3 regions of the Erwinia persicina genome follow, and region 2 is predicted to be linked to each of the others. Evidence: predicted binding sites of a transcription regulator. Region 2 holds the regulator's gene; each other region holds the start of a gene.
What was found. Region 2 encodes PhoB, which activates phosphate uptake and scavenging genes when phosphate is short. Its sites were predicted from a motif close to CTGTCATAAAACTGNCNNAT; they were not measured.
Positions count from the first base shown of each region.

Region 1: ugpB (sn-glycerol-3-phosphate ABC transporter substrate-binding protein UgpB) is a predicted target of PhoB. The motif match lies at 3,966-3,985, and genes of this name have one in related genera.
Region 3: K6L24_RS20755 (MIP/aquaporin family protein) is a predicted target of PhoB. The motif match lies at 4,299-4,318, and genes of this name have one in related genera.

Region 1 is NZ_CP082141.1:276,184-286,249, reverse strand. Features, by position in the region: gene K6L24_RS01230 (sn-glycerol-3-phosphate import ATP-binding protein UgpC) at 1-740, opposite strand, end outside; gene ugpE (sn-glycerol-3-phosphate ABC transporter permease UgpE) at 743-1,588, opposite strand; gene ugpA (sn-glycerol-3-phosphate ABC transporter permease UgpA) at 1,585-2,472, opposite strand; gene ugpB (sn-glycerol-3-phosphate ABC transporter substrate-binding protein UgpB) at 2,563-3,879, opposite strand; gene livF (high-affinity branched-chain amino acid ABC transporter ATP-binding protein LivF) at 4,147-4,860, opposite strand; gene livG (high-affinity branched-chain amino acid ABC transporter ATP-binding protein LivG) at 4,862-5,629, opposite strand; gene K6L24_RS01200 (high-affinity branched-chain amino acid ABC transporter permease LivM) at 5,626-6,900, opposite strand; gene livH (high-affinity branched-chain amino acid ABC transporter permease LivH) at 6,897-7,823, opposite strand; gene K6L24_RS01190 (branched-chain amino acid ABC transporter substrate-binding protein) at 7,911-9,026, opposite strand; gene panM (aspartate 1-decarboxylase autocleavage activator PanM) at 9,416-9,802, shown strand.
Region 2 is NZ_CP082141.1:3,573,621-3,583,686, reverse strand. Features, by position in the region: gene K6L24_RS16555 (AAA family ATPase) at 1-2,088, opposite strand, end outside; gene sbcD (exonuclease subunit SbcD) at 2,088-3,308, opposite strand; gene phoB (phosphate response regulator transcription factor PhoB) at 3,521-4,210, shown strand; gene phoR (phosphate regulon sensor histidine kinase PhoR) at 4,234-5,547, shown strand; gene K6L24_RS16535 (PstS family phosphate ABC transporter substrate-binding protein) at 5,567-6,490, shown strand; gene K6L24_RS16530 (cobalamin-independent methionine synthase II family protein) at 6,680-7,780, shown strand; gene brnQ (branched-chain amino acid transport system II carrier protein) at 8,197-9,519, shown strand; gene proY (proline-specific permease ProY) at 9,573-10,066, shown strand, end outside.
Region 3 is NZ_CP082141.1:4,492,717-4,502,782, forward strand. Features, by position in the region: gene ftsN (cell division protein FtsN) at 1-47, shown strand, start outside; gene hslV (ATP-dependent protease subunit HslV) at 138-668, shown strand; gene hslU (ATP-dependent protease ATPase subunit HslU) at 681-2,015, shown strand; gene K6L24_RS20740 (1,4-dihydroxy-2-naphthoate polyprenyltransferase) at 2,182-3,108, shown strand; gene rraA (ribonuclease E activity regulator RraA) at 3,215-3,700, shown strand; gene zapB (cell division protein ZapB) at 3,776-4,015, opposite strand; gene K6L24_RS20755 (MIP/aquaporin family protein) at 4,462-5,304, shown strand; gene glpK (glycerol kinase GlpK) at 5,338-6,852, shown strand; gene glpX (class II fructose-bisphosphatase) at 6,950-7,960, shown strand; gene emrD (multidrug efflux MFS transporter EmrD) at 8,036-9,214, opposite strand; gene fpr (ferredoxin--NADP(+) reductase) at 9,524-10,066, shown strand, end outside.

The DNA.
Region 1 (10,066 bases), 1.4 Mb from region 2:
ATCTGCCCTTCCAGCAGATTCATCGCCGGGGAACCGATAAAACTGGCAACGAAGCGCGTGGCCGGACGCTCATAAATTTCAACCGGTGTTCCCAGCTGCTCCAGTACGCCCTTATTCATCACCATCACGCGCTGTGCCAGGGTCATCGCCTCCACCTGGTCGTGGGTGACGTAAAGACTGGTCGTGTTCAGGCGGCGGTGCAGCTGCTGCAGCTCAAGACGCATCTGCACGCGCAGACGCGCATCAAGGTTCGACAGCGGCTCATCAAACAGAAACACCGCTGGCTCCCGCACGATAGCGCGTCCCATTGCCACGCGCTGGCGCTGGCCGCCGGAGAGTTCACGCGGGCGGCGTTTCAGCAGCGCTTCAAGCTCCAGGCTGCGTGCTGCCTCCAGCACGCGCTGGCGGATCTGTTCTTTACCCATCCCGCGAATTTTCAGGCCCCAGGCCATATTCTCTTCCACGCTCATATGCGGATAGAGCGCGTAGTTCTGGAACACCATGGCGATACCGCGATCTTTCGGCTCCTCTTCGGTCACCCGCCGCGTGTCGATGTAAATATCGCCGCTGGTGACGCGCTCCAGCCCGGCGACCATACGCAGCAGCGTCGATTTCCCGCAGCCGCTGGGCCCGACCATCACCATAAATTCACCGTCGCGGATCGAGACATCGAGCGGCTGGATAATCGGCGTGACGCCATCGTAGGATTTGGTTACTGCCTGAAGTCTTACACCTGCCATCGTTATTTCTCACTCTCAACCAGACCGCGAACAAAGGCGCGCTGCATCACTAAAACAATCACTACCGGTGGGATCAGCGTGAGGATCATTGCTGCCATCACCAGGTTCCATTGGGTTGCCGCATCGCCGGAGGCGATCATGCTGCGGATGCCCGCGACGGCCGTGCCCAGTTTGCTGTCGCTGACAATCAGCAGCGGCCACATGTACTGGTTCCAGCCATAGATAAAGGTGATCACGAACAGCGCCGCCAGATTGGTTTTTGACAGCGGCAGCACGATGTCCCAGAAGAAGCGCATCGGGCTGGCACCATCAATACGCGCCGCCTCCATCAGTTCATCCGGCAGCGTCATAAAGAACTGGCGAAACAGGAACGTCGCGGTTGCAGACGCCATCAGCGGCAGGGTCAATCCACTGTAGCTGTCGAGCATATTGAGGTCGGCAATCACATCCACCGTCGGAAAGATACGCACTTCAACCGGCAGCATCAGCGTGATAAAGATCATCCAGAAGAACAGGTTGCGCAGGGGGAAGCGGAACCATACCAGCGCAAATGCTGACAGCATGGAAACGGTGATTTTGCCGGTGGTGATCGCCAGCGCCATAAACAGGCTGTTCATCAGCAGCGTGCTGAAAGGCGCACTGTTTTGCCCGACACCGTGGGTCCAGATGCTGGCAATGTTCTCCCACAGATGGGTACCCGGGATCAGCGGCATCGGCACCTGAAACACCTGCTCCGTGCTGAGGGTAGCGGCAATAAACGCCACATACAGCGGGAACAGCACGGTGAGGATACCGAGGCCCAGCAGGGTATGGCTGAAAATATCCAGCCCGCGTCGGTTTTCGATCATTGGTAGCGCACCTTTTTCTCGACATAGCGGAACTGGATCACCGTCAGAATAATCACCAGCACCATCAGTACCACGGACTGCGCCGATGACGAGGAGAGATCCAGACCGGCAAAGCCTTCGCGGTAAATTTTATAAATCAGCGTGGTGGTGGCCTGCACCGGCCCGCCGCCCGTGGCGGCATCGATCACCGGGAAGGTATCGAAGAAGGCATACACCAGGTTAACCACCACCAGGAAGAAGCCGACGGGGGCGATCAGCGGCAGCGACAGGCTGAAGAAACGACGCACCGGCCCTGCCCCGTCAATGGCTGCGGCTTCGACCAGGGATTTGGGGATCGACTGCAAGGCGGCAAAGAAGAACAGGAAGTTGTAGCTCATCTGCTGCCAGATGGACGCCAGCACCACCAGAAACATCGCCTGGCCGCTGTTTTGCGCGTGGTTCCAGCTGTACCCCATCAGCCCCAGGAAATGGGTGATCAGACCGAGGCCCGGACTGAACAGAAACATCCACAGCACCGCTGCCACCGCCGGAGCCACCGCATAAGGCAGCAGCATCAGCGTCTGGTAAAAGCGTTTAAGGCGCAGCACATAGTCGACCATCGCGGCAAACAACAGGGAGACCACCAGCCCAATCACGGTAACCAGGCTACTGAAAACGATGGTGGTCCAGAACGAGTCCAGGTAATAAGCATCGCTGAACAGGCGGGTAAAATTTTCCAGGCCAACAAAGGTGCTGGAAATGCCAAACGGATCGACATTCTGTACCGAGTACCACAGTGCTTCCCCGGCGGGCCAGAGGAAAAAAACGATGGTGATGATCAGCTGAGGCAGTACCAGCAGGTAGGGCAGCGCTTTCGCGCGAAAGACGGGACGGGGTTGGGACATAGCGGTTTATCTCGTGCGAAAAACGTTGCAGGGGCCAGCCGTTGTTCTGGCCGGCCCTGGCGGGCGGGTCAACGACCCGCCCGACACATCCTATCGGGTTTGCTGTTCAAAACGGCGCAGCAGCAGATTGCCACGCTCAACGGCGCTGTCCAGAGCCGCCTGCGGGGTTTTCTTGCCGGTCCAGACGCTTTCCAGCTCCTCATCCACTACGGTACGGATTTGAGGCATATTGCCCAGACGCATTCCCTTAGTGAAAGGCAGTGGATCTTTATTCAGCATCTGACGGGTGGCAATGTCAGCGCCGGGGTTCTTGTCGTAGAAGCCCTGCTGTTTGGTCAGCTCATACGCGGCGGTGGTAATCGGCAGATAGCCGGTTTTCTGGTGCCATTCCGCGGCAATTTCTGGTTTGGCCAGGAACTGCATGAATTTAGCCACGCCTTTATAAGTGTCGGCATCTTTGTTCTTCATGACCCACAGGCTGGCACCGCCGATAATGGCGTTTTGCGGGGCATTTGGCACGGTGGCATCGTACGGCATCATACCGACGCCGTAGTTAAATTTGGCATGGCTACGGATATCGGCCAGTGAGCCGGAAGACGCCGTGGTGATGCCGCAGTCGCCGTTATAAAACTTGGCGGTGGACTCGTCTTTACGACCAAAGTAAGTGAAATCACCCTTCTTATTCATCTCTTCCAGCAGGGCAATGTGGCGTACCTGCACCGGCTTGTTGAATTCCAGCACCGCATCAGTGCCGTCGAAGCCGTTGTTTTTCGTGGCGACCGGCAGACCGTGCCAGGCGCTGAAGTTTTCAATCTGGATCCAGCCCTGCCAGCCGCTGGCGTAACCGCAGGTCATGCCCGCTTTACGCAGGGCAGCGGAGTATTTCGCCAGATCCTGCCAGGTTTTTGGCGGCTGCTCAGGATCAAGACCGGCTTTTTTGAAGGCGTCTTTGTTGTAGTACAGCACCGGGGTGGAGCTGTTGAACGGCTGGGAGATCAGCTGACCGTTAGCGTCACTGTAGTAGCCTGCCACTGCCGGAACAAACTGCTTAGGATCCATGGGGATCCCCGCGTTTTTAAACACTTCGTTGACCGGGACAATCGCCTTCGAGGACATCATGGTCGCCGTCCCCACTTCGTACACCTGTAAAATCGCCGGTGCTTTACCCGAGCGGATCGCCGCAATACCGGCAGACATGCTCTGCTCGTAGTTACCTTTATAGGTCGGGACGATTTTATAGTCAGGGTTTTCAGCATTAAAGCGGGTGGCCAGCGAGTTAACTTCCTCGCCCAGCGCGCCTTCCATTGAGTGCCAGAACGGGATCTCAGTGGCGGCCAGTGCGCTGGCGCTGAAGGTCAGACCCAGTACCACGCTAATTGCGGTGTGACGAAATGCGAATGATGACATGTCGGTTTCCTGTACCCGGTATTGTAAAGCGCGATATCGCGCATTCTGTTATTCGGGAGGTAACATGACACGCGAAAATGACAGAAAAATAACGGGTTTATGACAGAAGAGTGACAGCAAGGTGACGGCAGAGGGGGTGAGATCGTGGCAGGCGCTGATACAAGACTGGCTAAAAACTAACCAGAGTGAAGGGCCAGCCAGAAAACAGGACGGCCCCGGGTCAGGTTGTTGCAGGGGCGGCCCCTCTTTTGCGGGCCGCCCAAACGATTAACCGCCTAAATACGCGCTGCGCACCGCTTCATTGGCTAACAGCGCGGCACCGGTATCCTCCAGCACCACATGACCGTTTTCGAGCACGTAGCCCCGGTCAGCCAGCTTCAGCGCCTGGTTGGCATTCTGCTCGACGAGGAAAATCGTCATGCCTTCCTGACGCAGCTGCTCAATGGTGTCGAAGATCTGCTGGATAATGATCGGTGCCAGCCCCAGCGACGGCTCGTCCAGCAGCAGCAGGCGCGGCTGGCTCATCAGCGCACGGCCAATGGCCAGCATCTGCTGCTCACCGCCCGACATCGTGCCTGCACGCTGCACCCGGCGCTCATAGAGACGCGGGAACAGCTCGTAGACACGTTTGATACGCTGCTGGTACTGCTGGCGTTCGGCAAAGAAGCCACCCATCGCCAGATTCTCATCTACCGTCATACGTGAGAAGACGCGGCGGCCTTCCGGCACAATCGCTATCGCCTCGCGCATAATGCGCGCCGTCTGCCAGTCGGTGATGTCTTTACCATCGAAGGTAATCGACCCCTCCGTGGCACGCGGCTCCCCGCACAGGGTGCCGAGAATAGTGGTTTTACCCGCGCCGTTTGCCCCGATCAGGGTCACAATTTCCCCCTGATTGATATGCAGACTGACGTTGTGCAGCGCCTGGATTTTGCCGTAGTGCGCGCTGATATTATTCAGGGAAAGCATTGCCTGACTCATATTATGCTTCTCCCAGGTAAGCGCGGATCACGTCCGGGTTGTTACGGATTTCGTCTGGCGTGCCGTTAGCCAGCGGCGTTCCCTGGTTAACCACGTAAATACGATCGGAAATACCCATGACCAGTTTCATATCATGTTCAATCAGCAGGACTGAGACGTTGTGCTGGTTGCGCAGTTCGGCAATCAGTTCATCCAGTTCGTGCGTTTCTTTCGGGTTCAGGCCCGCCGCCGGTTCATCCAGCATCAGGATCTCCGGCCGCGTCACCATACAGCGGGCGATCTCCAGGCGACGCTGCTGACCGTAGGCGAGGTTACCGGCCTGACGGTTGGCCAGCGCCAGCAGCCCGACGCGATCCAGCCAGGTGGCAGCCCTGTCCAGCGCTTCGCTTTCTGCCTTACGGAAGGCCGGGGTTTTCAGCAGACCGGAAAACACGCCGCTTTTCAGATGCTGATGCTGGGCGACCAGCAGATTTTCAATGACCGTCATTTCACGGAACAGGCGCACGTGCTGAAAGGTTCGCACAATGCCCATGCGGGCAATTTTCTGTCCCGGCAGCCCCGCCAGCTGCTTATCACCCAACTGAATGGAACCGCCAGTCGGGCGATAGAACCCCGTCAGGCAGTTAAATACCGTGGTCTTTCCGGCCCCGTTAGGGCCGATAAGCGAAACAATTTCCTGCGGGTGCAGTTCCAGCTCCACGTTATTGACGGCCAGCAGGCCGCCAAAACGCATCATCAGGCCATTGACGGCTAACAAAGGCTGACTCATGCCTGCTCTCCTTTTTCCGCACTTTTCAACTTCAGATGCGGGCGTTTCATCGGCAGCAGACCCTGCGGACGCCAGATCATCATCAATACCATCAGACCGCCAAGAACCAGCATGCTGTATTCGTTAAGATCGCGCATCAGCTCGCGCGACACCACCAGCAGGATAGCCGCGAGGATCACCGCGAACTGCGATCCCATCCCGCCCAGCACGACGATCGCCAGCACAAAGGCTGATTCGGCAAAGGTGAAGGACTCCGGGCTGACAAAGCCCTGGCGCGCAGCGAACAGGCAACCGGCGAAACCGGCGAAGGCGGCACTGATGGTAAACGCCGTCAGCTTGATGCGCGTCGGGCTGAGTCCCAGCGAACGGCAGGCGATCTCATCCTCGCGCAGCGCTTCCCAGGCCCGGCCCAGCGGCATCCGCAACAGCCGGTTAATCACAAACAGCGTGATCACCACCAGCAGCAGCGCCACCAGATACAGGAAGATAATGCGGTCGCTGGGATCGTACTTGAGGCCAAAGAAGTTATGGAAGGTATCCCAGCCGCCATCGCGCGCGCTGCGGTTAAATTCCAGACCAAAGAGGGAAGGTTTCGGGATCTGGCTGATACCGTTCGGGCCACCGGTGATCTCGGTGTTATTGAGCAGCAGGATACGCACTATCTCACCGAAGCCGAGGGTCACAATCGCCAGGTAGTCACCGCGCAGGCGCAGCACCGGGAAGCCCAGCAGCAGACCAAACGCGGCCGCCACCATGCCGGCGAGCGGCAGGCTCTGCCAGAAACCGAGGCCGTAGTAGTGATTCAGCAGGGCAAAAGTATAAGCGCCGATGGCATAAAAACCGCCGTAGCCCAGTACCAGCAGGCCGGACAGGCCGACCACCACGTTCAGGCCCAGGCCCAGCATTACGTAGATCAAGGTCAGGGTGGCGATATCCACCGTGCCGCGGGATACCAGAAACGGCCAAACCGCCGCCGCCACAATCAGCGCCAGCAGGAACAGCTTCTGTTTCGGTGTCGAGCCGTCAATCCCCGGCAGAACCAGCGACGGGCCGGAGACTTTTTTCAGGCTGCTCTGCACCAGCGGGCGCAGCAGCTGGAACAGAAATACCACGCCGCATCCCAGCGCAATCCAGTTCCAGCGCACTTCTCCGGCATTGTTCACCACCAGTTTTGTGCCGTCGAGATCCAGACGCATGCCCATAAAGAACGCGGCCAGGATCAGCAGCATCAGCGACGAGATCACCGCATTCAGCAGGTTGAGCTTTTTCATACTTTCTCAACCTCCGGACGACCGAGAATACCGGTAGGCATCACCAGCAGCACCACAATCAGCAGGGCAAATGACACCACATCTTTGTATTCCGTACTGAGGTAGGCAGAGGTCAGGGCCTCGGCAATCCCGAGAATCAAACCGCCAATCATCGCGCCAGGGATACTGCCAATCCCCCCCAGCACCGCGGCGGTAAAGGCTTTCATCCCGGCCATAAAGCCAATATAAGGGCTGATCACGCCGTAGAACTGGCCGAGCAGCACACCGGCCACCGCCGCCATCGCCGCACCGATTACAAAGGTCAGGGAGATCACCCGGTCAGTGTTAATACCCAACAGGCTGGCCATCTTTAAATCTTCCGCACAGGCACGACAGGCGCGGCCCATACGTGAATAGCGGATAAATATCGTCAGTGCAAGCATGGCAAGGAAGGTCACGCCCCAGATCACCATCTGCATGGTGGAAATGGTGGCAGCGAAGCCGTTGCTTTCACCCAGCGTCCACTGCCCGGTCACCAGGCTTGGCAGCGCAAGGTCGCGCGAGCCCTGGGTCAGGCTGACGTAGTTTTGCAGGAAAATTGACATCCCGATCGCGGAGATCAGGGCAATCAGACGCTTGGAAGAGCGTACCGGCCGGTAGGCCACACGTTCAATGCTCCAGCCGTAGCAGGAAGCAATCACCACAGCAACCACAAAGCCGCTGCCGATCAACAGCCAGCTGGCATCAATCCCCATCATCATTAGCGCAGCAATGACGATAAACGAGACATAGCTGCCGATCATATACACTTCACCGTGGGCGAAGTTAATCATACCAATAATGCCGTAGACCATGGTGTAACCAATGGCGATCAGCGCATAGGTGCTGCCCAACGTCACACCGTTGAACATTTGCTGCAGGAAATAGAGAAACTGCTCGGACATACCTGAATACCTTACGAATACACCCACACTGAAAACATCAACGCCTGGCAAAGATCACCAGGCGTTGATGTCCAAAACTCGCCTGGTTTATTTAACAGCAGTAGAAGAACCGTCTGCGTGCCATTTAAATACGCCAAACTCGAAGCCTTTCAGATCGCCCTTCTGATCCCAGCTCAGGTCGCCCATCACGGTTGGCACTGCTGCGCCTTCCTTCAGGTTTTTCACAATCTCTTCCGGCTCTGCACTTTTGCTGCGCTCCATCCCGGTCGCCAGCGACTGCAGGGCGGCGTAGGTGGTCCAGACAAACGGGCCGGTCGCATCTTCTTTTTTGGCTTTCAGCGCATCAACGATGGCTTTGTTGGCCGGAACCTGGTCATAGCGTTTTGGCAGAGTAACCAGCATCCCTTCGGAGGCGGCACCGGCAATATTGGACAGAGAAGCGTTACCCACGCCTTCCGGCCCCATAAACTGCGTTTTCAGACCGGCCGCCCGCGCCTGACGCAGGATCTGCCCCATTTCCGGGTGATAGCCGCCAAAATAGACGAAGTCGACGTTATCTTTCTTCAGACGTGCCACCAGCGTGGAGAAGTCTTTATCGCCGGCGGTCACGCCTTCAAACAGCACGACGTTGCCGCCGCCTTTTTTCAGGCTCTCCTGAACGGAGCGTGCCAGACCTTCGCCGTACTGCTGCTTATCATGAACCACGGCAATACGCTGCGGTTTCACTTCATTAAGAATATATTTTGCCGCCGTCGGGCCCTGGTCAGAGTCCAGGCCGGTGGTGCGCATAATCAGCTTGTAGCCGCGTGACGTCAGATCGGGTGCGGTAGCGGCCGGGGTGATCATCAGCACGCCTTCATCTTCATAGATATCTGAAGCGGGCTGGGTTGAAGAGGAGCACAGATGGCCGATGACATAACGGATGCCGTCATTAATCACTTTGTTGGCAACGGCAACGGCCTGTTTTGGATCGCAGACATCGTCATATTTCACCGCGACCAGTTTGTCGCCGTTGACGCCGCCTTTAGCATTGATATCAGCAATCGCCTGCTGCGCGCCGGTCCACTGCATGTCGCCATACTGCGCCACCGGACCCGACATGGCCCCTACGATTGCCACTTTAATATCTTTTGCCATTGCTGCATGGCTCATTGCCAGGGCGACACAGCCCGCCAGAAACGCACTTCCTTTACTCATTTTCATCCGAACTACCCCATCTGTTGTGGTTGCTACTTATTATTTGCCGTGGAATCAGCGATAAACGCTTAACTAAGAACGAGTTAGAGTGATTACCGGCATTTTTTTTGAATAAGGCTTTAAATTTCAGGTTATTAAACAGGAATATTCTGCTGTAAATCAACTGACATATTCAGTAAATAGCGGGGCAGACAGGACAATCAACTAACATGAATGATGCCAAAATAGCCAGTTTTCCAGGAGTTTGTGCTGGATTAATGATGCATCGACTATGGTTTACTCGGCATACCGTTCACAAGCCCCACACATCGCCTCGTTTTTTCACAGAAAAACTAACACGTCATAGTATGGTCAACTTCGCTACAATATGCCTTTCTCATGACCGGGTTATTCCGATGAAACTGACTATCATCCGTCTGCAACAGTTGTCACAGCAGGATCGCAGCGATATAAAAAAAATCTGGCCGCAGGTTGATATTGATGTTCTCGAAACGAAGCTGGATGAACATGACCGGCTCTATGCGGCACGTTTTAACGAGAGACTCCTGGCGGCGGTCAGAGTGAATATCACCGATCAGAAGGGGCGGTTATCGCAGCTGGAAGTCCGTGAAGTGACGCGCAGGCGCGGGGTGGGTCTGTATCTGCTGGAAGAGACGCTGGCACAAAACCCGGAGGTCGCACAGTGGTCGATGGATAATGACGGCAGTGCACAACTGGAGGTGATCGCCGCATTTATGCAATCGGCAGGATTCACCCGGCAGAAAGGCGAATGGCGAAAATAAAACAGGGCCCTGAAAGGGCCCAAAGCACATCAACACCAGGGAAATACAAGGGTTTATTCCCGGTCAGGCGTTTCCGCCTGTTTTTCAGACACCCACTCTTTATCTGCTGACGCCTGCGGCGGGTGCAGTTCAGCAAATCGGCGAAGTTCCTCCGCGGCCATTTCTGCCCAGAGGCAGATGGAAAAACAGAGGTATCAACGCCCAGCGCACCCACTCAGCGCTAAAGCACAGGGAGAGTTCTGGCGGGCAGGATAAGCCAGGTGT
Region 2 (10,066 bases):
CTGCTGTTGCAGGTGTTGCCAGGCCTGCTGTTGCTGATAAAGCCCTTCCTTCTGCTGCTGACAGTGGCGCAGGGCCTGCTCCAGCTGCTGCAACTGCTGCTGCAGGGTGCTTTCCTGCTGCTCCTGCTCTGCCAGCCATTCACTGACCTGTGCAGGCTGTTGTGGGGTCAGCGTCAGTGAGAGCGCGCCCGCGGCGTTCTGCCACTGCTGTTCCAGTTGCTGCAGTTGACGACCCAGATCGTCCCGTTCCTCCTGCAGACGGGCCTCCTGCGCCTGCGCCTGTTTCAGCTGTGCGCCGAGGGTGCTTCCTTCCTCTTTCAGTTGTTCAACTTCGCGCCTGAGGGTGGCGAGCCGCTGCTGGTTTTCTGAAAGCTGTAATGCCTGATACGCCTGCACCGCCGGATGGGTTTCTGAACCGCAAAGCGGGCAGGGCTGGCCGGCTTCCAGCTGCGCCCGGTGCTGCTCCAGATCGGCAATGCGCCGTTCCAGCTCACAGCGTTTATCAAGATCCTGCTGATGCTGATACTTCTCTTTCCATAACGCACGCAGCGTAAGTAACTGCTCACTGTTTTTCTGGATCTGCTGCGTCAGCGCCTGATGTTCCTGTTGTAACCGGACCAGGCGGCCGTTCAGCTGCTGACCCTGCGGAAGCAGCGTTGCCAGCAGCAGGCGCTGGGGCCGCTGCCGGGCACACTGCGCCAGCGCTGCGCGCAGGGTTTCTTCCGGGTGCTGCTGTTGCAGCGGCACCAGCTGCTGCCGGGCCTGAGCAAGTGCCTGTTCTGCGGCGGAGAGCTGCTGCTGTAGCGGCGTCTGCTGCTGCTGAAGCCGCTCGCAGGCCTGTTCATACTGCACCAGTGCCTGCTGGCGGGTCGCCACCTGCTGGCGCAAAGATGTGAGTGACTGCTCACTCTCTTGCTGCTGACGGAAACGTTCCCGCCACAGCGGCAGAGACTCTCCGTAACGTTCATACTGCGCATGGGCGCTGCGCCAGTCGTTAAGCTGTCGCTGCTGCAACTGTTTTTCCGTCTGCAACTGAAGGTTCTGCACGCTTTCCTGCTGACGGGAAGCGAAAGTCTGCTGATGCTCATTCTGCTCACGCGCCAGCTGCTGAACCTGCTCCCGCAGAGCGCTAAGTTGCAGATCGAGCGGCAGCACTTTTTCGGCTATCAGAGTGTCCTGCTGCAGATGCAGCGTCTGGTGCTGCTCCTGCGCCAGCAAAGCCTGCTGCTGTGCCACCGCCACTGCCGTCAGTGCGGTGTGCGCCTGCTGCCGCTGTTCGTCCAGCTGCTGTGCGCGGGTGATCAGCAACTGCCGTTCCCGTTGCAGCTGCTCAAGCTGTTGCAGTTCATGCACTTTTTGCTGCCGGCCCTGCTGCTGCGAAGTAAGTGCCTGCTCCTCCGCAATGCTTTGTGCCAGCTGCGTATTCAGGCTGTCCTGCTGCGCTTCGCTTAACAAAGCCATGCCGCCGGACTGCGCCCTCAGGGTATCCAGTAACACCTTCGCCTGTTTGTGTCGTTCAAACACCGCCGAAGAGAGTCTTCCGTAAATTTCGGTCCCGGTCAGCTCTTCCAGCAGTTCAGCGCGTTTATTGGCATCGGCATTGAGAAAGGCGGCGAACTGGCCCTGCGACAGCATCATGGACTTCGTAAAGCGCTCAAAGTCCAGTCCGGTCAGCGTGGCGATCATCTCCAGCTTGTCTTTGACTTTGTCGGCCACGATCTGATTATCATCGCAGCGCGCCAGTTCCACGCGCGGGGCCTGTAAATTGCCGTCAGCGGCACCGCGTGCACGGTTCTGGCTCCAGAAGGCGCGCCACGCCACCCCTTTTACCTCAAATTCCACCTCGGCCAGACATTCGGCAGTGTCACGCGTCATCAGGTCATTTTGTGACTGGGTAATGCTCTTGAGCCGTGGCGTTTCGTGATACAGCGCGAGGCAGATGGCATCCAGCAGCGTGGTTTTTCCCGCACCGGTCGGGCCGGTGATGGCAAACAGCCCGTTGCTGGCAAACGGCTCAGCGGTAAAATCAATTTTCCATTCACCTTTGAGCGAATTGAGGTTTTTAAAGCGTAAGGTCAGGATTTTCATCAGGGCTGCTCCTCATGGCGCACCGCTTCGAGCGTTTGAGCAAAGAGCGCGCTGGCCCGCGCCTGACGTTCCGGTTCATCGGTTTCCTGGGCCAGGCGGCGGGAAAAAACCTCCTCAACGCTCAGTTCGCTAAGGGTTTCATTATTTTGCCGGGCGATAACCTGCTCCCGCTGTTCGCGGCTGCGGCGCAACAGCACCACCTCCACCGGCAGCGGTGCGGTCAGCTCCTGAATGCGGCGCTGTAACTCACTGAGATAGGCCTCGGTGACGATTTCAATATCCAGCCAGATGGTTCTGCCCTGCGGATCGGGCGTCAGCGCCGCCAGCTGCTGTTCGATCTGCTCCAGCGATCCTTTAATCATCTGCATCGGCTGGAAGGACGGGATCGGCAGCGCCTCAGCGGCAACGAAACGGCCCGCGTCGAAGTCGACCTGAAACACGTTTTTGGCTTTACCCAACTCATCAAAACTGAGCGGAATGGGTGAGCCGCTGTAACGAATATGGTCGCTGTTGGCAATGCGCTGGGCACGGTGAATGTGGCCGAGGGCAATGTAGTCTGCCGGGGGAAAACAGTCGGCGGGGAAGGCGTCCAGTGTGCCGATGTAAATATCGCGCACGGCGTCGCTTTTGGTCACCCCCAGAGTGGTCAGATGGCCGGTCGCTATAATAGGCAGCGTCAGTCCCAGCGCCTCCCGCTGCCTCAGCGCCTCCTGCCAGCAACGTTGATAATGATCGGTAATGGCTTCCAGCAGGCTTTGCTGCTTCTCCCGCCCTGACTGTCCACTCTGGCTACGCAGAATATCGCGTGGACGTAAAAAGGGGATCGCGCAGAGCAGCGCGCCGGGCTGGCCATCGCGGCGATTCAACATCAGGACCTGCTGGCTGACATCGTCACTGGCAGCCGCGATCACCCGGGTATTCAGGCACGCCAGAAGCTCGCGCGATTCGTTCAGCATCGCCACCGAATCGTGGTTACCGCCCAGGATCACCAGCTGACAGCCGGTTTGCTGGAGTCTGACGACAAAGCGGTTATACAGCTCGCGTGCGTAGCTCGGCGGCGAGCCGGTATCAAAAATATCCCCGGCGACGATAATGGCGTCCGCCTGCTGCGCTTCTGCTTTTTCCAGCAGCCAGTCAAGAAAGGCCTGGTGCTCAGCCGCCCGGCTTTTGGTGTAGAAAAACTGGCCAAGATGCCAGTCGGCAGTATGAATGATGCGCATGGGGGTCCTTTCATGGCGGAAATGCATGGCGGGAAGTATACCCGTCCTGCCTGCCGAATTATTCACGCCAGGCAGATTAATGCGGTGCGGGGGATTTTATTTAAGTCCATCAATGCCTTCAGGGGGTGCTTTTTTCATAAAAGTGTCATAAAACTGACGCATAATGGCGCCGCATATCCCCGTGACAACCTGTCACAGCAGCAGGAGCAATAATGGCCAAGCGAATTCTGGTGGTGGAAGATGAAGCCCCAATCCGTGAGATGTTGTGTTTCGTTCTGGAACAAAATGACTATCAACCGATCGAAGCCGAGGACTATGACAGCGCAGTTAACTTGCTGATTGAGCCCTGGCCGGATCTCATCCTGCTGGACTGGATGTTACCGGGCGGTTCAGGCATCCAGTTTATCAAACACCTGAAGCGTGAAGCCATGACCCGGGATATTCCGGTGATGATGCTGACGGCGCGCGGTGAGGAAGAGGATCGCGTGCGTGGCCTGGAAGTGGGCGCGGATGATTACATCACCAAACCTTTTTCACCGAAAGAGCTGGTGGCACGCATCAAGGCCGTGATGCGTCGTATCTCCCCGATGGCAGTGGAAGAGGTTATCGAGATGCAGGGGCTGAGTCTTGACCCGTCCTCGCATCGCGTGATGTCCGACACGCAGCCGCTGGAAATGGGGCCGACGGAATATAAATTACTGCACTTCTTTATGACCCACCCGGAACGTGTCTACAGCCGCGAGCAGTTGCTAAACCACGTCTGGGGGACTAACGTTTACGTCGAAGATCGTACCGTCGACGTCCATATCCGTCGTTTGCGTAAAGCGCTGGAACTGACCGGGCACGATCGTATGGTGCAGACGGTTCGCGGTACAGGTTATCGTTTCTCTGCACGCTATTGATCGTTCGCGCTGGAGTCTGAACCGTGTTGGAACGCCTCTCCTGGAAGAGATTATTGCTTGAGCTGTTGCTCGCCGGTCTGCCCGCACTGATCCTCGGGCTGCTGGTGGGTGGGCTGCCCTGGCTGCTGTTAGTCTCAGTACTGTGTGTGCTGGGTTTTCATTTCAACAACTTACTTCGACTCTCTCACTGGCTGTGGGTTGACCGCAGCATGACGCCTCCCAGCGGCCGTGGCAGCTGGGAACCGCTGTTCTACGGTCTGTATCAAATGCAGGCGCGTAACCGCCGCCGCCGCCGTGAGCTCGGCCATCTGATCAAGCGCTTTCGCAGTGGTGCCGAATCACTGCCCGATGCGGTGGTACTGACCACCGAAGAGGGCACCATTTTCTGGTGTAACGGTCTGGCACAGCAGATGCTGGGGCTGCGCTGGCCGGAAGATAACGGCCAGAACATCCTGAATTTACTGCGTTATCCTGAGTTTACCCGTTATCTGCGCCAGCGCGATTTTACCCGTCCGCTGACGCTGGTGCTGAACAGCCACCGTCATCTTGAGTTCCGCGTCATGCCCTACAGTGAAGGGCAGTGGCTACTGGTGGCGCGAGATGTAACGCAGATGCACCAACTGGAGGGGGCACGCCGCAATTTCTTTGCGAATGTCAGCCATGAGCTACGCACGCCGTTAACCGTGCTGCAGGGCTATCTGGAGATGATGAATGACTCCGTGCTGGAGGGCAGTCTGCGTGACAAGGCCTTGCATACCATGCAGGAGCAAACCAAACGCATGGACAGCCTGGTGAAACAGCTGCTGACCTTGTCCCGCATTGAGGCGGCTCCGGCGCTCGATCTGCAGGAAAAAGTGGATGTGCCGATGATGCTCCGGGTCCTGCAGCGGGAAGCGGAAACCCTCAGTAATGGCCGCCATGAGATTCATTTTCACACGGACCCCCATTTGCGCGTGTTTGGCAATGACGAGCAACTGCGTAGTGCGATTTCTAATCTGGTGTATAACGCCGTCAATCATACGCCGGACGGGACGCGCATTGATGTCAGCTGGCTGCGCAACCCCCAGGGGGCCCAGTTTAAGGTGAAAGATAACGGGCCGGGCATCGCACCGGAACACCTGCCGCGGCTGACAGAGCGTTTCTACCGGGTGGATAAAGCGCGTTCCCGACAGACCGGCGGCAGCGGATTAGGGCTGGCGATTGTCAAACACGCGCTCAGCCACCACAATACGCGGCTGGATATCACCAGCAAGCCCGGCAGCGAAACCTGTTTCAGCTTTCAGCTACCACTCCGATTGATTGTCAGTGCCGGACTGGCTGAGAATGCGCTGCGTTAAGTCTTACGGAACCCATGCAATGAAAACGTTAATCGCGCTGGCGCTGGTGCTGGTGATGTCACCGGCGACGGCGAAAGAGGGAATGCTGGCAGGCAATCTGACCAGCGTCGGCTCTGACACGCTGGGTAACCTGATGGCCTTGTGGGGGGATAGCTTTAACCGGCAGTACCCTGGGGTAAACGTTCAGATCCAGGCGGCGGGTTCATCAACAGCTCCGACCGCACTGGCGGCCGGGGCCGCCCAGCTTGGGGCGATGAGCCGACCGATGCAGGCCACCGAGCGTCAGCTGTTTGAGGATAACTACGGCTATCCCCCACTGGCCGTTCCGGTGGCAATGGATGCGCTGGTGGTGGTGGTCAATCAGGACAATCCGCTTACCGGCCTGAATGCACAGCAGCTGGATGCCATTTTTTCTGTTACCCGCCGCTGTGGTGGCCTGTCGGTGCCCCGAACCTGGGGGGATTTACAGCTTACTCAGCCCGGCTGGGCGACACGGGGCCTGCAGCGCTTTGGCCGTAACTCGGCCTCCGGAACCTGGGGGTTTTTCAAACAGCAGGCGCTGTGTAACGGCGATTTTCGCCACGATGTCGGTGAGTATCCCGGATCGGCAGCCGTCGTGCAGGCGGTAGCAGGAACGCTGAACGGAATTGGTTATGCCAGCGCCGGGTTTCATATCAGCGGGGTAAAAACCGTGCCGGTGGCGCGAGAGGGCAACGACTGGATTGCGCCCAGCATCGACAATATCCGCAGCGGACGCTATCCCTATGCCCGTCCCCTCTATATTTACGTCAATAAAGCCCCGGATAAACCGCTGGAGCCCCTCACCGCCGCATTCCTGCGTTTAGCGCTCTCGCCGCAGGGGCAGGCGCTGGTCAGCCAGGCGGGCTATCTGCCGCTGTCGGAGCAGCAAATGCAGCGCGCCCGCGCAATGTTAGCGCCGTGACAGCAAGCGGCGACAATAAGCAGAGTTGAATTTTATTCATGTACGATGAAATTTCCTCGTTTGCCCCTGAAAGATTCTCATGACACTCTTAGTGACAGACATGTAGACGTCCGGAAGTCCATGGATAACCTACGGTAACTATTTCGTCACTAAATTATGCGGCCACGCGCAGGCCAGGAGGCTTTCATCATGACAACATTCACCCCATACCGTGCCGAAGTGGTGGGCAGCTACCTTCGTCCCGCTGAAATTAAACAGGCCCGTAAGCAGTTCGAAGCCGGTGAGATCGATGCCGCTGCGCTGCGCCGGGTGGAAGATGATGCGATCCGTCAGGTTGTGGCTCGCCAGCGTGAAAGCGGCCTGCAGGTGGTGACCGATGGCGAGTTCCGCCGCGCCTGGTGGCACTTCGACTTCTTTGACGGACTGGATGGGGTGGAGCGCTATGAGGCTGAACAGGGCATTCAGTTTAACGGCGTACAGACCAAAGCGCGTGGCGTGAAAGTGACCGGTAAGCTTGGCTTCAGCGACCATCCGATGCTGGATGATTTCCGCTTCCTGCAAAGCATCAGCGGTGATGCCGTCGCCAAAATGACCATCCCAAGCCCCAGCGTGCTGCATTTTCGCGGTGGGCGTAAAGTCATTGATGCTGATGTTTACCCTGATCTTGATGTCTATTTTGACGATCTTGCCCGGACTTATCGTGATGCGATTAATGCTTTTTATAAGGCCGGATGCCGCTATCTGCAGCTGGACGATACGGTCTGGGCCTATCTCTGTTCTGACGATCAGAAACAGCAGATCCGTGAGCGCGGTGACGATCCGGAAGCGCTGGCGCGCACTTATGCCCGCGTGCTGAATAAGGCGATTGAAGGTAAGCCGGACGACCTGGTGATCGGTTTGCATGTCTGTCGCGGTAACTTCCGTTCCACCTGGATTTCTGAAGGTGGCTATGAACCGGTGGCAGAAATTCTGTTTGGCGGAGTCAACATTGATGCCTTCTTCCTGGAGTATGATAACGAACGTTCAGGCGGCTTCGAGCCACTGCGCTTTATCAAGCCAGGCAAACAGCAGGTGGTGCTGGGCCTGGTGACGACCAAGACCGGTGAACTGGAAGCGGTGGAAACAGTGGAAAAACGTCTGCATGAAGCCGCTCGCTTTGTCAGCCTGGATCAACTCTGCCTCAGCCCGCAGTGTGGGTTTGCCTCCACCGAAGAGGGCAACAGCCTGACCGAAGAACAGCAGTGGGCAAAAGTACGTCTGGTCGTGGAGGCCGCCAGCCGCGTCTGGTAGGTCAGCATCATTCTGTGTACGGGGCGCGACTTTGCGCGCCCTTTGTGCATCAGCAGTACATATAGTGCAGAAATTAACGCCGCACCGGGCAAAAAAAATACAAATCATGTAACGCATTTTTTCTTATAACTAAATATATGCACTGGTTATGCAGTTTTTTACACTATATCATCCTGCTTTTCCGATCCCGTATTGCCTTTCGCCGCTATAAACGTTCTACTTACCCCCGTTTTTTCGTCATCCCTCTGCATACAGAAAATAATCAGCTCACATTCGCTGTTGATAAACCTAATGTAAGTGATTTCCACTGCATAGGTTGCATCAGACCACGTATTTAGAGCCATCAGGGGCACAGGTCTTTATAAAAAAGCCTGATAACACGATTTTTCACACCATCACGGGCAACACGATTTCTTATGACACATCGTTTAACTTCCAAAGATATTCTGGCACTGGGCTTTATGACGTTTGCCCTGTTTGTGGGGGCCGGGAACATCATCTTCCCACCGATGGTGGGCATTCAGTCCGGCGAGCACGTCTGGATCGCCGCGCTTGGCTTTTTAATCACGGCCGTGGGTCTGCCGGTGATGACCGTCATTGCGCTGGCGCGCGTCGGCGGCGGTATTGATGCCCTCAGCTTACCGATCGGAAAAGCCGCTGGCGTGGTGCTGGCTACAGTGTGCTATCTGGCCGTCGGACCTCTGTTTGCAACGCCACGCACGGCGACCGTGTCGTTTGAAGTGGGGATTGCACCGCTGTCGGGCGATGGCGAATGGCCACTGGCCATTTACAGCATGGTTTACTTCGCTCTGGTCATTGGTATTTCCCTCTATCCGGGCAAACTGCTGGATACCGTTGGCCACGTACTGGCCCCGCTGAAAATTTTTGCCCTGACCGTACTGGGCGTAGCAGCGCTGCTGTGGCCAGCAGGGGGCCTTTCACCTGCCACGGTGGATTACCAGCGAGCGGCCTTTTCCAGCGGCTTTGTGAACGGTTATCTGACCATGGATACTCTCGGGGCGCTGGTGTTTGGGATCGTGATTGTGAACGCTGCCCGCTCACGTGGGATCAGCGATGCGAAACTGCTGACGCGTTACACCGTTATCGCCGGACTGATTGCCGGGGTGGGCCTGACGCTGGTCTACCTTGCACTGTTTAAACTCGGCTCTGACAGTGCCTCTATCGTTGCCCAGGATGCGAATGGTGCGGCCATTCTCCATGCCTATGTTCAACATACGTTTGGCAACATGGGCAGCCTGTTCCTTGCTGCGCTGATTTTTGTAGCCTGTATGGTGACGGCGGTGGGGCTGACCTGTGCCTGTGCGGAGTTTTTTGAGCAGTTATTGCCTCTAACCTACCGTCAGTTGGTGTTTATTCTGGGGCTGTTCTCCATGGTGGTGTCAAATCTTGGTCTCAGCCATCTGATTCAGATCTCAATTCCAGTGTTAACTGCGATTTACCCGCCTTGTATCGTGCTGGTACTGTTGAGTTTTACCCTGAAATGGTGGAAGAAAAGCACGATAATTATTGCTCCGGTTATGCTGGTCAGTCTGGTATTTGGCATTGTCGATGCAATAAAAAGCACCAACTTTAAGGCAATGCTGCCAGCAATTACCCAAAATCTGCCCTTAGCCGATCAGGGGCTGGCATGGTTGCCGCCTTCTCTGGTGATGCTGGTATTGGCGGCCGTGTACGATCGCGTTTCAGGCCGCCAGTCGGTTACTGCGCATCAGCAATAGCGTTGTAAAATCCCCCTTACCTTCTTGCCGGTAAGGGGCCGACAGGTGGAAATATGACAAGTACAACACTCAAAAAAGGACTGAGCACCCGCCATATTCGTTTTATGGCTCTGGGTTCTGCCATTGGCACTGGGTTATTTTACGGCTCGGCTGATGCCATCAGAATGGCTGGCCCAGGCGTTTTGATCGCCTACCTTATTGGCGGGGCCGCCGCCTATATTATTATGCGTGCGCTGGGCGAGATGTCAGTGAACAACCCGCAGGCCAGCTCCTTTTCCCGTTATGCACGTGACTACCTTGGTCCTCTCTCTGGCTATATCACTGGCTGGACCTATTGTTTTGAAATTCTTATTGTCGCGATTGCCGATGTGACTGCCTTTGGTATTTACATGGGCGTATGGTTTCCGGATGTGGCGCACTGGATCTGGGTACTGAGCGTCGTGCTGATTATCGGCGCGCTGAATCTCGCCACAGTGAAAGTGTTTGGGGAAGTCGAGTTTTGGCTGTCGCTGTTCAAAGTCGCCACCATCATGGTGATGATCGTCGC
Region 3 (10,066 bases), 920 kb from region 2:
GTGGGTCTGGCCACTCAAATTGTATTCCTCTTTCCATCGGGGGTTGAAACCCCTCAAACCTGCCCCATATCTGATTGCATCAGTGCCCCGCACAAAACGTGCGGGGTCATCTTCCGACTGCAATAAGGGGTCTGCCCGTGACAACAATAGTAAGTGTACGACGCAACGGCCAGGTAGTAATTGGCGGTGATGGCCAGGCTACCCTCGGCAATACCGTGATGAAGGGCAACGTCAAAAAAGTGCGTCGTCTCTACAATGACAAAGTCATTGCTGGTTTTGCTGGCGGTACCGCAGATGCCTTCACCCTGTTTGAACTTTTTGAACGCAAGCTGGAAATGCACCAGGGGCACCTGGTCAAAGCGGCTGTAGAGCTGGCAAAAGACTGGCGTACAGACCGTATGCTGCGCAAACTGGAAGCCCTGCTGGCCGTGGCGGACGAAAATGCCTCGCTGATCATTACTGGTAACGGTGACGTCATCCAGCCTGAAAACGACTTAATTGCCATCGGTTCGGGTGGCCCATACGCTCAGGCAGCCGCCCGTGCGCTACTGGAAAACACCGATATCGGCGCGCAGGATATTGTAGAGAAGGCACTGGGTATTGCAGGCGATATCTGCATCTATACCAACCACAATCTCACCATCGAATCACTACCGTCTAAAGCGTAAGGATCCTAATTTATGTCTGCTATGACTCCGCGCGAGATTGTCAGCGAACTGAACAGATTTATCATCGGTCAGGATGGTGCCAAGCGCGCCGTTGCTATCGCCCTGCGCAACCGCTGGCGCCGCATGCAGCTCGACGAGGAGCTGCGCCACGAAGTGACGCCAAAAAACATTCTGATGATCGGCCCGACCGGTGTCGGTAAAACAGAAATTGCCCGCCGCCTGGCAAAGCTGGCCAACGCGCCGTTTATCAAAGTGGAAGCCACGAAGTTCACCGAAGTGGGCTATGTTGGAAAAGAGGTGGATTCCATTATCCGCGATCTGACCGACTCTGCGCTGAAAATGGTGCGTTCGCAGGCGATTGAGAAAAACCGTTACCGTGCCGAAGAGATGGCAGAAGAACGTGTTCTCGACGTGCTGATCCCACCGGCCAAAAATAACTGGGGTCAGAACGAAACGGCAGCGGAGCCCTCTGCCGCCCGTCAGTCGTTCCGCAAGAAGCTGCGCGAAGGCGATCTGGATGACAAAGAGATCGAAATCGATCTGGCAGCGGTATCGGCCAATGGTGTCGAAATCATGGCCCCTCCAGGTATGGAAGAGATGACCAGCCAGCTGCAGTCAATGTTCCAGAACCTCGGCGGGCAGAAGCAGAAACCGCGCAAGCTGAAAATCAAAGAAGCGATGAAGCTGCTGATTGAAGAAGAAGCGGCCAAACTGGTCAATCCGGAAGAGCTGAAGCAGGACGCTATCGATGCGGTTGAACAGCACGGCATCGTGTTTATCGACGAGATCGATAAAGTGTGTAAGCGCGGTGAGTCCTCCGGCCCGGACGTCTCACGCGAAGGTGTTCAGCGCGACCTGCTGCCGCTGGTCGAAGGCTGTACCGTCTCAACCAAGCACGGCATGGTGAAAACGGACCATATTCTGTTTATCGCATCGGGTGCATTCCAGGTCGCCAGCCCGTCAGACCTGATCCCGGAATTGCAGGGTCGTTTGCCCATTCGCGTTGAACTACAGGCACTGACCACTCACGATTTCGAGCGCATCCTGACAGAGCCAAGCGCATCCATCACCGTGCAATACAAAGCACTGATGAACACCGAAGGCGTGGAGATCAACTTCACTCCTGATGGCATCAGTAAAATTGCCGCCGCCGCCTGGCAGGTGAACGAGACCGCTGAGAACATCGGCGCACGCCGCCTGCACACGGTGCTGGAGCGCCTGATGGAGGAGATTTCCTACGACGCCAGCGATCTTAACGGTCAGTCGTTCACGATCGACGCCGATTACGTGAGCAAACATCTGGATGAACTGGTCGCAGACGAAGACCTCAGTCGCTTCATTCTGTAAATCGCTATCCACGATAAAAAGGAGGCTCCGGCCTCCTTTTTTTATGCGCTCACACTATCCTTGACCAGGATTAACACCTGTCGCAGGAAAGCACCCTACCATAATGCAGATATCGTGCTGGCACCGGCCACACGCCACCTGAAGCCGATCGGAGACGCTATCTGTTATGGAACATAGCCAACGGGTTTCCTCACTCTCAATGCCCCGGGCCTGGCTGGAAAGTTTGCGTCTGCGCACGCTGCCGCTGGCCTGTGCTTCCATTATTACCGGTAGTGCGCTGGCCTGGCATCAGGGGCATTTTGATCCCGCCATTGCCCTGCTGGCATTGCTGACCACCATTCTGCTGCAGATCCTTTCTAACCTGGCCAATGACTACGGTGATGCGTTGAAAGGTAGCGATACCCCTCAGCGTATTGGTCCGTTGCGCGGAATGCAGAAAGGGGCGATCAGTCAGGCACAGATGCGTATCGCCCTGCTACTGACCGTCGCAGTGACCACCGCCAGTGGCCTGCTGCTGATCCTGCGGGCATGCCAGTCACCCGCCGACATTGTTGGATTTGTAGTGATGGGCGCGCTGGCAATGGTCGCTGCCATCGCCTATACCGTGGGGAAAAAGCCCTACGGTTATCTTGGGCTGGGAGACCTGTCAGTAATGATCTTCTTTGGCTGGCTGGGCGTCACTGGCAGCAACTACCTGCAGACCCACCAGCTCGATATACTGCTGCTGCTTCCCGCCACTGGCTGTGGTTTGCTGGCGACAGCAGTGCTTAACGTGAATAATTTGCGTGATATCGACAGTGACCGGGAGAATGGTAAGTTCACCCTGGCCGTACGTCTGGGCGCGCGGCGTGCACGGCATTACCATGCCGGGTTGTTGCTGACCGCTCTGGCCTGCTTCGCGATCTACAGCAGCGTTGCCGGGCTGCGTCTGCCGGGCTGGCTGTTCCTGCTGGCAACGCCGCTTCTCTGGCAGCAGGGGCGTTATATTTTGCGTGAAACCAGCGCGCTGGCTATGCGTCCAATGCTGGAAAAAACCGTTAAATTGGCGCTGTTAATCAATGTGCTTTTCGCGGCAGGACTGCTGCTCAGTTAAACGCGATGTGCTTGACCCATCGCAACTTTTAACAATTGATGATTTTGCCAACAGCCCCCTTTAAGCGATATACTTACCTCCCCTGTGGCAAACAGACGAAACCCCTATGAAATACGATACGTCAGAACTGTGCGACATCTATCATGAAGATGTGAATGTCGTTGAACCGCTTTTCTCAAACTTTGGTGGGCGCACCTCGTTTGGCGGGCAAATCACCACGGTAAAATGTTTCGAGGACAACGGGCTGCTCTATGATTTGCTGGAGGAGAACGGCCGTGGCCGCGTGTTACTGGTGGACGGTGGCGGTTCGGTACGCCGTGCGCTGGTGGATGCTGCGCTGGCCAGGATCGCGCTGCAAAACGAGTGGGAAGGCATTGTGGTGTATGGTTCTGTGCGTCAGGTTGACGATCTGGAAGAGCTGGACATCGGTATCCAGGCCATCGCCGCCATTCCTGCGGGTGCCGCGGGTGAAGGCATTGGCGAGAGCGACGTGCGGGTGAACTTTGGCGGTGTGACCTTCTTTTCCGGCGACCATCTTTATGCCGATAACACCGGTATGATCCTCTCGGAAGATCCGCTCGACATCGAATAAAAACGAACACCAAAAAAGGGGTGCCTTCGGCACCCGTTTTCTGCTTGCTTCCTGCTTTTTACGCCAGGCGCAGCATTACACCTCTTCCATTTTTCCCAGCAAAGCCCGCAGACGCTCCTGCCAGACATGCTGTTCTTCCTTCAACTGCTGATTTTCACGTACCAGCGCATCGCTGCTGCCGGCTGCCTGCTGAACCTGCTGGTTCAGATGACCGTTTTGTTCTTTAAGCTCTTCGATTTCCATCTGCAACAGCGTGATGGTATCAATCGCCTGCTGCACTTTTGCTTCCAGTTTCTCGAATACTTCAAATGACATGTCTGTAACCTCTCCTAATCGCAGCGCGTTGATGATGCTAGCCGCAGGGGTGAGGAATGAACCGGCATTCCGCGGATAACAACGATGCTTCGATTGTAAGTAGAGCGACAGCTCAAGTCCAGCAACGAACCTTTACAGGGCGCAGTCTGTAACAATTTTCAGCCTATACCTGGTTTACGCAACACCTGTGAGGGCGGATTGTAAGGGGTGGGTTAAAAAATTGAACATTTCATACGCGATTAAACGCGCATCTGGGGGTTTTCGGAAGGCCAAAAGACGCGAAAACGCTCATTTTTATGACACAGAACACAAATATTGAGTTCGCTATTTCTCGTTTATGCTCGTTAACGATAAATTCACATCAGCCCTACATAAGATTGGGCTGGTTCACGGATGAAACAAAACTAAGACCGTTGACAATTAACCTCGCCTTCAGGAATTTCATCATGAGTCATGCTACAAGCACGCTTAAAGGGCAGTGCATCGCTGAGTTTCTCGGCACTGCCACGATCATCTTTTTTGGTGCTGGCTGTGTCGCCGCCATGAAAGTCGCCGGAGCCAGCTTCGGCCTGTGGGAAATCAGCATTGTCTGGGGTCTTGCCGTGGCAATGGCCGTGTATCTCACCGCCGGTATTTCCGGGGCGCACCTCAATCCCGCCGTCAGTGTTGCCCTCTGGCTGTTCGCCAACTTCGAAGGCCGTAAGGTGTTGCCTTACGCCATCGCTCAGGTTGCTGGCGCATTCTGCTCCGCTGCGCTGGTTTATGCCCTGTACCATAACCTTTTCCTCGACTACGAACAGACACATCATATGGTGCGCGGCAGCGTGGAAAGCCTCGACCTTGCAGGTATCTTCTCCACCTACCCTAACCCCCATATCGGCGTAGGCCAGGCCTTCCTTGTCGAAATGGTGATCACCGCGATCATGATGGCGCTGATTATGGCGCTGACCGATGACGGTAACGGCCTGCCGCGTGGCCCGATGGCCCCGCTGCTGATCGGTTTCCTGATCGCGATTATCGGGGCCGCAATGGGTCCACTGACCGGCTTCGCCCTTAACCCGGCGCGTGATTTCGGACCAAAACTATTCGCCTGGCTGGCTGGCTGGGGTAATGTTGCCTTCACCGGGGCCCGCGATATTCCTTACTTCCTTGTTCCGATTTTTGGCCCGCTGGTCGGTGCAAGCCTCGGCGCCTTTGGCTACCGTGTCCTGATTGCCAACAACCTTCCCGGCAAGGTTGTGGAGAAACAGGAAAAATCAGCACCGCGTGCCGCACAGCGTAAAGCGTAACTCCTGCTCACTGTTTATTATCAGGAATTGATTATGACCGTAGAAAAAAAATATATCGTCGCTCTCGACCAGGGAACCACCAGCTCCCGCGCCGTGATTCTGGATCATGACTCCAATATCGTCGCGGTGTCGCAGCGTGAGTTCCAGCAAATTTATCCGAAAGCTGGCTGGGTTGAGCATGACCCGATGGATATCTGGGCGTCGCAAAGCTCCACCCTGGTCGAAGTGCTGGCCCATGCGGATATCAACTCTGACGAGATTGCCGCCATTGGCATCACCAACCAGCGTGAAACCACCATTGTCTGGGATAAAGAGACCGGTAAGCCGATTTATAACGCCATTGTCTGGCAGGATCCGCGCACCGCTGACTACTGCGCCAAACTGAAAAGAGAAGGCCTGGAAGAGTATATCCGCCACACAACCGGGCTGGTGATTAACCCGTACTTCTCCGGTACCAAAGTGAAATGGATCCTCGATCACGTGGAAGGCTCCCGTGAACGCGCACGCCGTGGTGAGCTGCTGTTCGGTACCGTCGACTCCTGGCTGGTGTGGAAGATGACGCAGGGACGGGTTCACATTACCGATTACACCAACGCTTCACGCACCATGATGTTTAACATTCATAAACTCGAGTGGGATCAGCGCATGCTGGAGATCCTCGATATCCCGCGTGAAATGTTGCCTGAAGTGAAGTCGTCTTCTGAGGTGTATGGCCAGACCAACATTGGTGGTAAAGGCGGCACACGTATTCCAATCGCAGGTATTGCCGGTGACCAGCAGGCGGCCCTGTATGGCCAGCTCTGCGTCCAGCCGGGTATGGCGAAGAACACCTACGGCACTGGCTGCTTTATGTTGATGAACACCGGTACCGAAGCCGTCACCTCCACACACGGCCTGCTGACCACCATTGCCTGCGGCCCGCGTGGTGAAGTGAACTATGCACTGGAAGGTGCGGTGTTTATCGGCGGCGCATCGATTCAGTGGCTGCGTGACGAGATGAAGCTGATCAACGACTCTACAGATTCGGAATACTTCGCCACCAAAGTGAAAGACACCAACGGTGTCTATATGGTGCCGGCGTTCACCGGTCTGGGCGCTCCCTACTGGGATCCGTATGCCCGTGGCGCTATCTTCGGCCTGACCCGTGGTGCCAATGCCAACCACATTATCCGCGCCACCCTGGAGTCCATCGCCTATCAGACGCGTGACGTGCTGGAAGCAATGCAGAACGACGCCAACACCCGCCTGCAGTCGCTGCGCGTGGACGGCGGGGCCGTGGCCAACAACTTCCTGATGCAGTTCCAGTCGGACATCCTGGGCGCACGCGTTGAGCGTCCTGAAGTTCGTGAAGTCACCGCGCTGGGTTCTGCCTACCTGGCGGGCCTGGCGGTGGGCTTCTGGAAAGATCTGGATGAAGTCCGTGCCAAGTCGGTGATCGAGCGTGAATTCCGCCCAAGCATCGAAACCACCCAGCGTAATGTGCTGTACGCTGGCTGGAAGAAAGCAGTTGCCCGTGCGCAGGCATGGGAAGAGGCTGACGACAAGTAAACGCCCCAACCCGTGGTCGCCTGACCACGGGTATCTCCCTTCCCCCCTCCGCTCGCTGTGATAAACTTCCCGCCTCATTACTTTCCCGAGGCATGTCATGAAACGAGAACTGGCGATTGAATTTTCCCGCGTAACCGAAGCGGCGGCACTGGCTGGCTATAAATGGCTGGGGCGCGGCGATAAAAATGCCGCAGACGGCGCGGCCGTTCACGCTATGCGCATTATGCTTAACAAAGTGGATATTGACGGTCAGATCGTGATTGGCGAAGGGGAAATTGATGAAGCACCGATGCTGTATATCGGTGAGAAAGTCGGCACGGGTAACGGCGATGCCGTCGATATTGCGGTCGATCCCATCGAAGGAACCCGCATGACGGCGCTGGGCCAGGCCAATGCGCTGGCGGTGATGGCGGTGGGTGACAAAGGCACCTTCCTCAATGCCCCGGATATGTACATGGAAAAACTGGTGGTGGGGCCGGGAGCCAAAGGCACTATCGACCTCAACCTGCCGCTGGAAGAGAACCTGGTCCGGGTCGCCGCTGCCCTCAACAAGCCCCTGACGGCGCTGACGGTGACGCTGCTGGCGAAGCCGCGCCACGATGCGGTGATTGCCAGCCTGCAACAGCTTGGCGTGCGCGTCTTCACCTTCCCGGACGGCGATGTGGCCGCCTCGATCCTCACCTGCATGCCGGACAGCGAAGTGGACGTAATGTACGGCACCGGCGGAGCACCAGAAGGCGTGGTGTCTGCGGCGGTGATCCGGGCACTGGATGGTGATATGCAGGCCCGGCTGCTGGCGCGCCACGAAGTGAAAGGGGATACACCGGACAATCGTCGTCTGGGTGAAGAAGAGCTGGCGCGCTGCCGGGCAATGGGGATTGAGGCGGGCCAGGTCCTGACGCTGGAGCAGATGGCGCGTAACGACAACGTCGTCTTCTCTGCCACCGGCATCACCAGTGGCGATCTGTTAAAGGGCATCACCCGCCAGGGCAATATGGCCACGACTGAAACGCTGCTGATCCGGGGAAAATCACGCACTATTCGCCGTATTCAGTCCATTCACTACCTTGATCTGAAAGACCCGAGCCTGCATCAGTATATTTTATAACCGTCCGGGGCAGGACGGGCAGAAAAAAGGCATTGCCTGCCAGATCGAATGACAACCCGGCAGGCGATGCCCGATTTATACCGCGTGTGCCTGCGGTCGCTTCGAGAGCGGTAGCCAGCACAGCAGGATCAGCAGCGCGGTGGCAAACATCAGCATCCCGAGGCTGAACTGCCCGGTTTGCGGCAGGAGGGCTGACAGCCAGGCAATCAGCCCGGAACCCAGATTCTGTAAGCCCCCCACCAGGGCCCCGGCGGTGCCCGCCATATAGGGCCAGGGCTCCATTGCGCCCGTGGTCGCCAGCGGAAACAGCATGCCAGCCCCAAAGAAAAACAGCGAGGCAGGCACTATCAGCGTCCACAGGTTCATGACCCCAAGCCAGCCAGGGATCCACATCATGACACCCGCCAGCAGGCAGCTGTTCACTGCGTACCACATCACGGTGTTAAAAGGTTTCTCACTGCGCCCGGCAAACCAGGCACCGAAGAAGGCCGCAGGCAGAGGCAGAATAAACAGCACGCTGACCGCCAGGCTGCTGTAGCCGAGCACGCCCCCCATCAGCACGCCGCAGCTGGCCTCAAATACCGCAATGCCAGCCAGTGCCCCTATGAGGATCACCAGATAACGGATAAAACTGCTGTCGGCCAGCAGGGGACGATAGCGGGAAAAGAACGGCCGTTTCTGTTGGCCCGCTGGCCGGGTTTCAGGCAGCCAGCGTAGCATCGCTGCCGTAACGGCCAGGCACAGCAGTAGTAAAAAGGCGAAACAGGCCTGCCAGCCAAACAGATGCGTCAGCCCTGCCCCAATGAGGGGGGCAATCAGCGGGCTGATCAGTATGCCCATATTGAGCAGGCTGTTGGCATGGCGCAGCGCACTACCGGCATACAGGTCACGGGGCATGGTACGGGCCATTACGCCAGCGACGCCGGTTCCCATCCCCTGGATCGCGGCTCCCAGCACCAGACCGTTCAGGCTGACCGCAAACAGTGCGGTCAGCGATCCAATGATAAATACCGCCATCCCCATCAGGATCACCGGGCGACGGCCGATGCTGTCCGACAGCGGGCCATAAAACAGCTGCGATGCGCCATAGGTCATCAGATAGGCGGCCATCACGCGCTGTACCGCGCCATCGCGGACATGAAAAACTTCCGCGATTGCCGACATTGCCGGAACATAAATAGTCTGGGCCATCTGACCCACCGCCAGCAGGGCAATCAGCATCACCAGCAGGTGGCCATTCTCAATCTTTTTCATCGGTTCACATCAGTATAAAGTGCGAAGAATTTCGCATCGGTAAGAGGATTTGCCAGCCAGGCCAGCATTATGTAGATGAAAATATCAGGATTGTGTGGCAAAGCGAGAGGCGACCGTGAAATAACCCATACGTCACTGTCACTAATTACGGGCGCAGCTGTAAAACAATTTTTACGCTACGTTTAAATAGTGCGCATACTTTGTCGATATGAGCTCTGACCGGCCCGCCAGGCTGGAAAAAAGGCCGGCGGGTGGGGAAGATAGCCCCAGAGACGCGAATACTGTTGTAAGCGAAGAAAGGAGTTTGTTATGGCCGTATGGGTCAATGCCCGTGTTAAACAGGTTACCGACTGGACAGACGCGCTATTCAGTCTGACGGTGACGGCACCCGTCGATCCCTTCACTGCCGGGCAATATGCCAAGCTGGCGCTGGAAATTGACGGTGAACGTGTCGTGCGCGCCTATTCCTTTGTGAACGCGCCCAGCAATGAGAATCTGGAGTTCTATCTGGTCACCGTACCGGAAGGGAAACTCAGCCCGAGACTGCACGCACTGAAACCCGGCGACGAGGTGATGATCACTCAGGATGCGCAGGGTTTCTTTGTCATCGATGAGGTTCCACAGTGTGAAACGCTGTGGATGCTGGCAACCGGCACTGCCATTGGCCCGTATCTGTCCATTCTGCAGGAAGGGAAAGGGCTGGAACGCTTTAACAATATCGTTCTGCTTCATGCCGCGCGTTACGCACAGGATCTGAGCTACCTGCCGCTGATGCAGGCATTGCAGCAGCGCTACAGCGGGAAATTGCAGATCCAGACCGTCGTCAGCCGCGAAGAGAGTCCCGGATCGCTC